DNA from 3 places in the Chryseobacterium sp. C39-AII1 genome. Region 2 is predicted to be linked to each of the others. Evidence: riboswitches for the same ligand, from Rfam matches in the RefSeq annotation. Region 2 holds a riboswitch; each other region holds the start of a gene.
The links. A riboswitch is a leader RNA that binds a small molecule or an ion and turns the genes downstream of it on or off. The one in region 2 is predicted to bind S-adenosylmethionine.
Positions count from the first base shown of each region.

Region 1: another riboswitch for S-adenosylmethionine. It lies ahead of ABEG63_RS14215 (alpha/beta fold hydrolase); the one in region 2 lies ahead of ABEG63_RS03345 (TonB-dependent receptor).
Region 3: another riboswitch for S-adenosylmethionine. It lies ahead of ABEG63_RS17725 (TonB-dependent receptor); the one in region 2 lies ahead of ABEG63_RS03345 (TonB-dependent receptor).

Region 1 is NZ_JBDFPQ010000009.1:72,411-76,668, forward strand. It holds gene ABEG63_RS14210 (glucosidase) at 203-2,818, opposite strand; SAM riboswitch class I at 3,007-3,114, shown strand; gene ABEG63_RS14215 (alpha/beta fold hydrolase) at 3,179-4,123, shown strand; gene ABEG63_RS14220 (ACT domain-containing protein) at 4,120-4,258, shown strand, end outside.
Region 2 is NZ_JBDFPQ010000002.1:107,892-112,149, reverse strand. It holds gene pckA (phosphoenolpyruvate carboxykinase (ATP)) at 1-567, shown strand, start outside; gene ABEG63_RS03350 (type II 3-dehydroquinate dehydratase) at 713-1,120, opposite strand; SAM riboswitch class I at 1,521-1,618, shown strand; gene ABEG63_RS03345 (TonB-dependent receptor) at 1,702-4,258, shown strand, end outside.
Region 3 is NZ_JBDFPQ010000014.1:66,713-70,970, forward strand. It holds gene ABEG63_RS17720 (alpha-amylase family glycosyl hydrolase) at 1-694, shown strand, start outside; SAM riboswitch class I at 1,071-1,177, shown strand; gene ABEG63_RS17725 (TonB-dependent receptor) at 1,273-3,837, shown strand; gene ABEG63_RS17730 (amino acid permease) at 3,842-4,258, shown strand, end outside.

The sequences.
Region 1 (4,258 bases), on a different contig from region 2:
TATAGCGCTAATATAAGCGTTTTCATGTAAATATTTCAATATATAACTTAAATTGATGTTAAATTTTAATTATATAAGCTGAATGGCTAATAAATCATTTGTATTTTATTGAATTATTGTAAAGTCAAACAATGTTATAATAACTCGATTTAAATTTTAAAATTCGATATAAAAAAAAGCCCCTTTAAAAAGAGGCTCATACTTATACTGTTAATCTTGGTTTCATCAATTTGGCGACCGTTGCCGTCCATCCTGTTTGATGGGAAGCGCCGACCCCGCGACCGTTATCTCCATGAAAGTATTCAAAGAAAGTAATGTAATCTTTAAAATTTTCATCATAATTAAATTTAGCATTTCCACCATTGAAAGGTCTTTGTCCAAATTCGTCTTTTAAGAAAATAGAACACAATCTGTTGCTGATATTGTGAGCAACCTCATCAAGATTTCTCTTATCACCACTTCCGGTTGGTAATTCCACCTTTAGGCTGTTTCCGTAATAAAAATGAAAACGCTGCAAACTTTCAACAATTAAAAAGTTGATTGGGAACCAAATCGGCCCGCGCCAATTGCTATTTCCGCCAAACATTCGGCTGTCACTTTCTGCAGGCGTGTAATAAACCACATTTTCATTACCATGAACTGAAAATACAAACGGATTTTCTTCATACACCTTCGACATCGCACGAATTCCATATTGACTTAAAAACTCGTTTTCGTCAAGCATTCTTGTTAATACTTTGGTTAAACGTGTTTTACGAAGAATGCTCATCAGGTGTTTTCTTCCATGGCCTTCTTCATCCCAGTGCGAAACAAGCTTTGTTAGTTCAGGCTTATTCTTTAACACCCATTCCATTCTTGCTTGGAAATTCGGCATTTTTTCCAATAAATGATGGTCTACAATTTCTACTGCAAACATTGGAATTAATCCTACAATACTTCTCAATCGTAAGGAAACGCTATCTCCATTCCCAAGCTGAAGAACGTCATAGAAAAATCCGTCTTCTTCGTTCCAAAGACCCTCTTTTCCATCACCCAGATTTTCCATCGCTTCGGCAATATAAAGATAGTGCTCAAAAAATTTGATCGCCATATCTTCATACACCTGATAATATTGAGCTAGTTCCATTGCAATTCGCATCATATTCAGCGCGTACATGGCCATCCAACTCGTTCCGTCGGCTTGCTCAAGGTGTTGTCCGTCCTGTAAAACTGTATTTCGGTCAAATGCACCGATATTATCAAGCCCAAGAAAGCCTCCACCAAAAATATTTTTGCCGTTTTTATCTTTTCGGTTGACCCACCAAGTGAAATTCAGCAATAATTTTTGGAAAACTTTTTCTAAGAATAAAAGATCGGGCTTTCCGTTTTGCTTTTCGTCAATTTTAAAAACTCTGAAGCAAGACCAAGCATGAACTGGCGGATTGACATCACTCAAATTCCACTCGTAAGCCGGAAGCTGCCCGTTCGGGTGCATATACCATTCCTTTGTTAATAAAAGGAGCTGTCCTTTCGCAAATTCAGCATCAATAATCGCAAACGGAACACAGTGGAATGCCAAATCCCAGGTAGCATACCAAGGATATTCCCACTTATCGGGCATTGAGATGATATCTTTATTGTGAAGATGATTCCATTCTGTATTTCTTACATAATTGTTGAAATCTCTCGGAGCTTCGTAATTTGGGTCACCTTTCAGCCATTTTCCTACGTTGTAATGATAAAACTGTTTGTTCCAAAGTAAACCTGCAAAAGCCTGTCTTTGTACATTTTTTTCATCGTCGTTCGTTACATCATTCTGAATTTCATTATAAAATTCATTGGCTTCATCAATTCTGTTGTTTAAAATTTCATCAAACTGAGAAAAAGGATCATCCAGCTCGTCGGGCGACAATCTGAAATCAAAAGTTTTAGATGCTCCTGCAGCAATTATTTCATCTACTATAAATGAAGCTTTGGAACCTCTTTTTTCAGGATTTACGGTATTGCTTCCGTAAGTGATATAATCGTTAATTCCGTCTTTATAATAGGTATTTCCGGGATACGGGGAACCATATAATTTCGGAGCATTGGTTTCATTATCACAGAAAACACTTTCCGCATTCATATTTCGCGAATACAGTTTTTTGATGGAAATACTGTCGTGATTAATATTGATACAACCTTCCTGAGCAGCATTGGTTTGCCCTTTGTACGTGTTATAGCCCCATTTCCAGTTATTTCTGAACCAAATCGTCGGGATCACCACAATAGGTGCATCAATTTGGCTTCTGTTACAAACCGTAACGCGAACTAAAATATCATTATGTTCAGCCTTGGCATATTCAATAAAAATATCAAAATATTCATCGTTATCAAAAATTCCTGTGTCGATGATCTCGTATTCAGGTTCTTTTTTGCTTCTTCTGGCATTTTCGGCACGAATGTCATCATAGGGAAATGCGTTGATAGGATATTTGTACACCAGCTTCATATAGCTATGGGTAGGCGTATTATCCAGATAATAAAAAATTTCCTTAATGTCTTCTCCGTGATTTCCCTGAGGGTTACTCAGCCCGAAGAATCGCTCTTTTACCCTTTTATCTTTCTTATTCCAGAAGGAAAGGGCAAAACAGAAAAGCTGCTTCACATCAGAGATTCCGGCAATGCCTTCTTCACCCCAACGATAGGCATAGCTTTCGGCAGTATTATGATTGGCGAAATTCCATGCATCGCCGTTGGAGCTGTAGTCTTCCCGTACATTTCCCCATTGGCGGTTGCTTACGTAAGGTCCCCAGTTTTTCCAGTTTTTATCTTGTAATCTTTGTTTTTCGGCAATCATATTTCATCAATTTTCCATACGAAGTTAGTTTTTTTGATAAAAAATTCCAACTTCCCTAATCTGAAAAATAGTTAATATTGGAGTGGAAACCTTTTGTTTATCAGTGTTTCGAATATTAAATTAAATTTTTATAAATATTTAAAAGAAATGTTTTATCTTTGCACCATTCGATCATTCAAATATTGAAAATGTTATCAAGAAAGGTTGAGGGATTAGACCCTGTGAAACCTTAGCAACCCTTTGCGCAAGCGAAGAAGGTGCTACGTTCTACCAAAATTATTTTGGACAGATAACTACTGAATCTTTTTTCAGCCATTTCCTGTGGCATTTTCAATTGTATTATCAAAAAGTATAATAGAATTGAAAACAGAATTAAACTATATTAATCTTTCGTATCAAACAAATTCCGGTAAGGAATATCATATCTCGTTGAGCTATCAGCTTTTCGGGCAAGACTTGTTTTCGTCACCTATCATTTTAGTTAATCATGCTTTAACGGGAAATTCTAATGTTTCCGGTGATAAAGGCTGGTGGAAACAATTAATTGGTGAAGGTCAGGTTATTGATACAAATAAATATACGATTCTGTGCTTCAATATTCCCGGAAACGGATTTGATGATTTTTTAATTGATGAATACGAAGATTTCACGCCTTCAGATATTGCTAATATCTTTTTACAAGGGCTTGAAAGTTTACATATTACAAGTTTATACGCCATTATTGGGGGCTCTTTGGGAGGAGGAATCGGTTGGGAAATGCTGGTGAAAAAGCCAAATCTTGCCGAAATTTTCATTCCTATTGCCTGTGATTATAAAACCCACGATTGGCTCCACGCACAATGTCTGGTTCAGAAATTTTTATTAAATCAAGAAAATGAACCTTTGCAAAAAGCAAGAATTCATGCCATGTTGTGTTACCGAACACCGGAATCGTTAAATGATAGATTTCAAAATAAATACAATCAGGAAAAACAAAGATTGGAATCAGAAGATTGGCTGATTTATCACGGAAATTCTTTAAACGAACGATTTAGTTTAAAGTCTTACAAGCTGATGAATCATTTACTGATGAATTTGAATGTTGATGAATCTCAATTGGAAAAAATTCAGGCACGAATGCACATGATCTCTGTAGATACAGATTTGTTTTTCCCGGCTTCTGAAATTCGAAGGTGTTTTGAAAAGCTGAAAAAGAAAAAGGAAAATGTTTTTTATCACGAGATCACCTCAATTCATGGGCACGACGCTTTTTTAATGGAATATAAACAATTAAATAATATCATAAAACTTATTCTGAATATATGACAACATCAGATACTATAAACATTTATCGAAACAAAGCGCTGGTCAACTTTGAAGGGAAAGACTTTTTAGGACACATCGGCATCGATTCCAGAATTTTCAAAGTATTAAATGAAGAAGGAATAAGCGTTGGCGTAA
Region 2 (4,258 bases):
TATCTTTCTGCAGATGCTTTTGGAGTATTGCCTCCGGTTTCTGTGTTGGATGAAGATCAGGCACAATACCACTTCCTTTGCGGTTATACTTCAAAGTTAGCCGGAACAGAAAGAGGAATTACAGAACCTCAGCCTTCATTCTCGCCTGCATTTGGTGAAGCGTTTTTAACATTGCACCCAACAATGTATTCAAAAACATTGATCGGTAAAATGAAAGAACATGGTGCTAAAGCGTATCTGGTAAATACAGGTTGGAACGGAACAGGAAAAAGAATTTCTTTGAAAGATACAAGAGCAATCATTGATTCTATCATCGATGGATCTATTGAAAATGCTCCGAAAACAAGAATTCCAATTATGAATCTTGAAGTTCCTACAGAATTACCAAACGTTTCTGAAGGCATCCTAGATCCAAGAAATACATATAACGAAGTTTCTGAATGGGAAGAAAAAGCGAAAGACTTAGCTTCAAGATATATCAAAAACTTTGAACAATATTGTAACACCGAAGAGGGTAAAAAGCTTATTGCTTCGGGTCCTCAGTTACAGCAACAAGCAATTAACTAAATTAGGAAGCCTCATCAGTGATGAGGCTTTTTTTATGCTTGAGATGCTTAGACAGGCTCAGCATGACATCGCTAAAAATAGAGTGTTAAATAATTACACAGTTAGTATTAGAATTGTCATGCTGAGCCTGTCGAAGCATTTTCTATTACTTCAAACTCAAAATTGCCAATCGATATCCATCCATTCCAAAACCGGATAAAACGGCATCAGAATTTGCTGCCGTCACAGACTTCTGACGAAATTCTTCTCTCTTGTAAATATTACTGATGTGAACTTCGATTTTCTGCTTCTGAATATTTTTTAAGCAATCAGCAATGGCATAAGAATAATGCGTAAATGCTCCCGGATTAATTACCAAAGCATCAAAATCATCTTTCTGAAGACGGTTAATCAATTCACCTTCAATATTTGATTGATAATAAGATATTTCATGCGTAGAAAATTCAGATTGTAATTTTTCTAAATAATCTTCCATCGTTACCGTTCCGTAAATTTCTGGTTCTCGCGTACCTAACAGATTAAGATTAGGACCGTTTACAATTAAAATTTTCATAACATAAAATTAAAAACTTTTTTTGAATTTCTCTCCGTCATTTCGAGTGTTTTTCGCAGCGAAGCGGATAAAAATGTATCGAGAACCAGTGAACAGAAACACAAATTCTATTTCCACAGCAAAACTTCTCGATACGATTTTTTTTGTAAAAATCTACTCGAAGTGACGATGGTCATATGTATTACATTTTGAGTTTAATGTAGTCTAAAGGGAAAATTATCCATTGTATTATTTTTAATGATATTTCTCATATTTGAAAATTTAATAATTTGTATAACTGTCTATTTTGGTGGTTTTTAAAATAAATTTAACTTAATTTTCATAAAATTATAATCAAAAATTTTAAAGTCTACTTGTTTTGTAGACTATTTGTTTTTAGATTTGCAACCATATTTCGATCGGCTTATAAAGAAAGATGGAGGGAACTGACCCTATGAAATCTTAACAACCTGCTTTGGGCAAGGTGTTACATTCAGCCTTAAAAAGGAAAGATAAGCAATAATTTAATCCTACTTATTGGTGCTTGTTGTTGTCTTTTTTGTAAAAGGTTGATTTTTAATTAATGTTAAACAAAATTGATTATGATTAATAAAAATTCATTTAATTCTAAGATTTGGATTCCACCTGTCGCGGTATTTTTCCTAGGAATTATCGGAGTACAAGGTCAGGAAATAAAAAAAGATACCCTGAAGGAAAAAGAGATAGACGAAGTAGTTGTTGTGGCGTATGGAAAAGCGAAAAGAAATAGCTATACAGGTTCGGTTTCCACAATTTCCAGTGATAAAATTAACAACAGACCGGTTACCAATATTACAAAAGCTTTGGAAGGTCAGGTTCCCGGGCTTCAAGCGGTGAGTGCTTCTGGCCAGCCAGGGTCTGTAGCTTCGGTTCGTATTCGTGGGATTGGCTCAATAAGTGCTTCAAGCGATCCTTTGTATGTGGTAGACGGACTTCCTTTTGATGGAAATATCAACACCATCAGTCCAAATGATATTGAATCGATGAGTGTACTGAAAGACGCTTCTGCAAGTGCTTTGTATGGCTCGAGAGGGGCAAACGGAGTAATCATCATTACGACAAAATCGGGTAAAAAAGGAGAATCAAAGATCAATTTTAATATCAGTCAGGGTTTTTCTTCGAGAGCGGTGAAAGATTATGCTCAGGTAAATACCGATCAGTATTTTGAATTGTATTGGGAGGCAATGAGAAACGGCTATGTTGCGAATAATATTGCTCCACAGCAGGCGGCTCAGATGGCAACAGACGGTTTGGTGAATGCTTTGGGAATCAATCCTTACGGAGCCAGTTTTGCAAAACCTGTAGGAACAGACGGAAAATTGTTAGCAGGTGCAAAAGCTTTGTGGAATGACAATTGGGCAGATGTTCTTCAGCGTGTGGCTTCTAGAAATCAGGTTGATTTGGATTTCAGCGGCGGAAACGAAAAAAGTAATTACTATTTCTCGTTAGGGTATCTTGATGATAAAGGAATTGCCATAGAATCTGGTTTCAAAAAATACAGTACAAGATTAAAATTAAATTCTGAAGTTAAAAAATGGCTGAATGTTGGTGCGAATTTAAGCTTTACCAACAGCGTTCAATTGGCTCCCGCTTCTTCGGATTCAAGTTCTGAAAATATTATCAATGTCGGGCGTATTATTCCTTCATTTTATCCTTACTATGAAAGAAATACAGATGGAAGTTATAAATTGGATGCAGGCGGAAATTATATTTATGATTTCGGAAAATACAGACCAACAAGCGCTTTACAAAATCAGAATTTAGCAGCAACTTTACCTTTAGATAAAAACGAAAACAGAGAAGATAACTTTTCAGGAAAGGGGTTTGCTGAGTTTACGTTTTTGCCAGAATTGAAATTTAAGACTAGTTTTTCAGTTGATTTGGTGAATTATAACGGTCATTATTACACTAATTCTCTGTTAGGGCAAGGAACTGAAATTGGCGGTTCGGTCACTAAAACAAATTCCAGAACGCTCTCTTATACCACAAGTAATATTTTAACTTATGATAAAAAATTCGGTCAGCATCACGTGAATTTATTAGCAGGGCAGGAGTTTTATCATTATGAATATCAGACGATTTCCGGAAACAGATCTCAGTTTTCACTTCCGTATTATTATGAACCAGACGCTGCAGCTTTATTGGGTGGTTTCACAGGAAACAGCGATCAGTTGGGATTGCTAAGTTTCTTAGGTAAAGCGGAGTACGATTATCAGAATAAATATTTCATTTCAGGATCGGTAAGGTCAGATGCTTCTTCGAGATTTTCTCAAGATAACCGTTGGGGAACGTTTTGGTCTGTCGGTGGTTCGTGGAAAGCGTCGAGTGAAGATTTTATTAAAGATTTAAATATATTCGATCAGCTGACACTACGTGCAAGTTACGGAGGTCAGGGAAATGACAAGCTTAAAACCTATTATGCTTATCAGAGTTTATATCGATTTTACAACAATTTAGGAGAAGCAGGAACCGTTGCAAGCAGTCTTCCGACACCAAATTTGAAATGGGAAACGAATCTTAATTTAAATATCGGACTTGAATTTGCGATTCTGAACAACAGAATTAAAGGTAATGTAGAATATTTCAAGCGTGAAAGTCAGGATTTACTTTTTGAAATGCCTTTGGCGCCGTCTTTAGGATTTACAGGATTCCAGGCAAATATCGGAACGATGCAGAATACCGGTTTTGAATTTTCATTATTCACAACACCTGTAAAGACCGACGATTTTCAATGGAATGTTGATGTAAATTTAAGTACATTAAACAACAAGATCACAAAACTTCCTCAGCCTTCTATCATCAGCGGAACAAAATTATTAACTGTGGGTGGTTCGGTTTACGATTTCTATCTTCCGACTTGGGTAGGCGTGGATCCAACTAACGGAAAACCTTTGTGGAAAACAATTACAACAGATGCCAACGGACAAACGGTGGAAGGTACCACTTCTGAATACGCTAAAGCGGCAAGAGAAATTCAGGGTTCGGCACTTCCGAAGTTAATGGGTGGATTAACGACAAGCTTGAATTACAAAAACTTCGACCTTTCCGCTTTACTGACTTTTAGATTGGGAGGAAAGATTTTGGATACCGATTATACCTCCATCATGTCAAACGGAAATT
Region 3 (4,258 bases), on a different contig from region 2:
CGGATCTATCAACAATGGTTGCAGAACCGATGAAAAACCAATTGCATTTACTTTAAACTATGATACAAGTGTCAATAGAAAGGCGGTTTATGATATTTGGGCTAAAATTATCAACATTAGAAATACATATCCTGTTTTCAAATCAAAAACTTATACAGTAGAATCTAATAATTTGACGAATGATCCGGATGGCTTGATAACGAGAATTTACGTTTATGATAATCTTCTGACAAACAATGAAATGAAAAATGTGGTCGTATTGGCAAATTATAATACAACGGCGAAAAGTGTGGTTCCGTATTTTCCTTATGTTGGAGACTGGAAAAATTTGATGGATAATACCATTATGAATGTTACTTCCACAACGGCTCCGATAACGCTTCAGCCGGGTGAATTTAGAATATTTGGAAACTATACGGGAAGTTTATCCACAATCGATGCAGGTGCTTCTCAAAGATTGCTGCTTCAGATTGCTGATAACCCTGTGAAGGATGGTTTTATCAAATTGGTGTATAACAAAGCGAAGAACGGGCAGATTTTCATCTATGACATGACAGGTAAGTTGATGGATTCATTTAAACTTACTCAGGAAAACGGAACGCATGAGATGAAGGTAGGTTATCCTTCAGGAGCGTATTTGGTTCATTTAAAATCAGATACGGGTATTTCGATTCAAAAAATGATAGTGAAATAACGTGTGGATAAGTCTGTTATTAATCTAAAAGAGGTCAGGAAAGTGACCTCTTTTTTTTGTTAATTACTATATTATCCACGTTGAAAAGTAGGTTTATAAACGCGTTGTTAAGACTTTATCAATAGGTTATTCACAAGTTCACCACTGCTGATAAGTGAAGTTATTCATATCTTGCTAATAGCTTATGAACGGCTTATTCATATTTTATCCACAGAATTATTAAGAGTTATTTTATGCTTACTAATATGCTTCTAACACCTTGCCAATAGCTAATTAATACGTTTTCCACATCTTATTCACAATTGTGGAAAAACCAATTTTAATGGAATAATTACAAGTTTTTGCCATGTAAAATTAATAGTCTACCTTTGCACTAGATTTATCAAGAAAGGTGGAGGGATTTGGCCCTGTGAAACCTTAGCAACCGACTTTTCTTAACAGGTAATGGTGCTAATTCCAACCCAATTTGGGGGAAGATAAGTGAAACAATATTCTAAATATTATTCCATTTTCTTGACGGTCTTTGTTGGCGGATGTTGTCCGTTCGGTTTTATTATTAATTTTGCAAAAAACAAAAGATGAAAAAGCTTAGCCTCTCTGTATTATTGCTTGGCGCGATTATGATCTCTGCGCAGGAACAGGAAAGGGAAAAACAGATTGAAGATGTGGTTATCGTGGGTAACCGAAATACCAAAAGAACAAAACTGGAAACTCCGGTTCCGGTAGATATCATTAATATCGAAAAGATACAGAAATCTTCACCGCAAATTACCGTTCAGGATTTATTAAATTATGTCATTCCGTCTTTTAATTCGGTAAGACAGTCGGCATCTGATGGAACCGAGCATATTGATCCTGTTACTTTAAGAGGAATGGGGCCAGATCAGGTTCTGGTTTTGGTTAACGGAAAAAGAAGGCACACGACTTCTTTGGTCAATTATCAAAATACCGTCGGAAATGGTTCTGTCGGAACTGATTTAAGCGCGATTCCTGTGATTGCCATTGAAAAGATTGAAGTGTTGCGAGATGGTGCGGCGGCTCAATATGGTTCGGATGCCATTGCCGGAGTTATCAACATTATTCTTAAAAAAGATATCGGCGCTTCTGCCACACTGAATTATGGAATTACAGGAAGAGGCGACGGTGAAACGTATCAGGCAGGAGTTAATTACGGAACTTCTCTAGGTAAAGAGGAAAGCTTTATTAATTTATCTCTTCAGCTTAATCAGAGAGGAAAAACAACGAGAACGCAGAATCACGATTTGATAATTTATGATCAGTCTAATTTAAATGTTGTTAATAATAATGGAGTAATTTCAGCAAACGGACTTACATTATCAAATGTTTCTCCAATTGCTTCAGGAAATTATGGGAATTATTTTGCTTATCAATTTGCTGATCCTGCAGATGGAGGAACAGGAGCTCAGATTTCCAGAGCATACGATGAGGCGATGATTGCTAAAAACGGTTTGTCCCGCGACGATTTCAATTTCCAAATTGGCGATGCCAGAATTAAACAAGCCCAGTTATTTGTGAATGCTGAATATCCTTTTAATGATCATTTTAAAATTTATTCATTCGGAGGTTTCAGCATAAAAGAAGGTCAGGGTTATGGCTTTAGAAGGCTTCCGAGTGAGACTTCAAATAATGTATATTCCATTTATCCCAACGGTTTTCAGGCGGTTTTAAATTCTCAGGTGTACGATATTTCTTACGCAGTTGGAGCGAAATATAATTTGAACGACTGGCAGTTTGATCTCAGCAATACGTTCGGAAGCAATACTTTTAAATACAATGTGGATAACACGTTAAATGCTTCATTAGGAGCGAATTCACCTACGAGTTTTTACGCGGGTGCTCATAGTTTTCTTCAAAATACCGTCAATCTTGATGTGTCTAAAAGTGTTAAAAATTTCAATTTTGCTTTTGGAGGAGAATTCAGATTTGAACAATATGATATTAAAGCCGGCGAAGAAGCTTCTTACGCCAGATATGATATTTTTGGAAACATTGTAACGCCAACCACTCCGGAAGCCAATGTTGTCGGGGCGGGTGGTGCGCAATCATTCACCGGGTTTTCGACAGACAATGCTTTAACCAAATCAAGGCATTCTACGGCGGTCTACGCAGATGTTTCTTATGATTTAGCTAAAAAATTAAATATCGATGCAGCGTTGAGGTTTGAAAATTATTCAGATTTTGGAAATACGCTGAATGGTAAATTGGCTCTTCGATATGAATTCATTAAAAACTTTGCGATTCGTGGAGCAGTAGGAACAGGTTTCCGCGCGCCATCTTTGCAACAGCAATATTTCAATAATTCTTATGCAGATATTTCAACCTCAGGAGTCGGAATTGTGAAAAAAGGAATTTTCAACAATGACAGTAAAGCGGCTGAAGTTCTTGGATTTGATAAATTAAAACAGGAAACATCTGTCAACGGAAGTGTTGGATTTACCTTAAAACCTGCAAAAGGATTATTTATTACACTAGATGGATATTGGATCGGCGTGAAAGACAGAATTGTGATCACGAGTAATATTACAGACGACAGATTGCAAGATCCCGCTGTCGTAGGCAAAGGAAATGAAGTGGAAAGTGCCCGGTTTTTTGCCAACGCCATCGATACCGAAACGAAAGGAGTAGATTTGGTCGTTTCTTATGACTGGAGATTAGGCGGCGGAAATCTGAATATCAATCTTGCAGGAAATTATACGGAAACAAAGATCACCGATTTTCATTTTCCGCAAGGATTACAAACACCGCAGGACGAATTTTTCGGACCGGATCAGATCAATATCATCGAAACCTTATCGCCCAAAACAAAAGCGACATTAGGCTTGAATTATGGAATCGGTAAACTCAATTTTCTCGTAAGAAATACATATTTTGGTCAGGTAACAAGAGATGGATATCCTTTCGGCGGCGTACAGAAATTTTCACCAAAAGTGGTAACCGATATCAGTGTAGGTTATGATTTGACCAAAAGTATCAATCTTACGGTGGGTGCGAATAATTTATTTGATGTTTTTCCGGATCTTCAGAGCTACGAAAATTCGTATTATGGTGTTTTCAAATATGCTCCGGTTCAGATGGGGACATTGGGGAATTATTTCTTCGGAAGGCTTAATTTTACATTTTAATTAAATGAATTCAACGTCACATCAGATCGGCTGGAAAACGGCAGTTGCCATTGTTGTTTCGAATATGATCGGAACAGGGATTTTTACAACGTTGGGTTTTCAGCTGTCAGATATTACGAATACATACAGCATATTCCTCCTTTGGATCATTGGAGGAATTTTAGCGCTTTTCGGAGCTTTTTGTTATGCCGAATTGGGTTCTTATTTCAAAGGAAACGGTGGGGATTTTATTTATTTGAAAGAAACTTATCATCCAATTTTGGGATATTTAGTAAGCTGGATTTCCCTGATTATCGGTTTTTCTTCTCCGGTGGCATTGGCGGCTTTGGCGATGTCGAAATACCTTTCAGCATTTCAATTTTCTTTCGGAAATGGCTTTGCCATCGGGATTATTTTTCTCGTGGCGGCTTCTCTGTCGTTT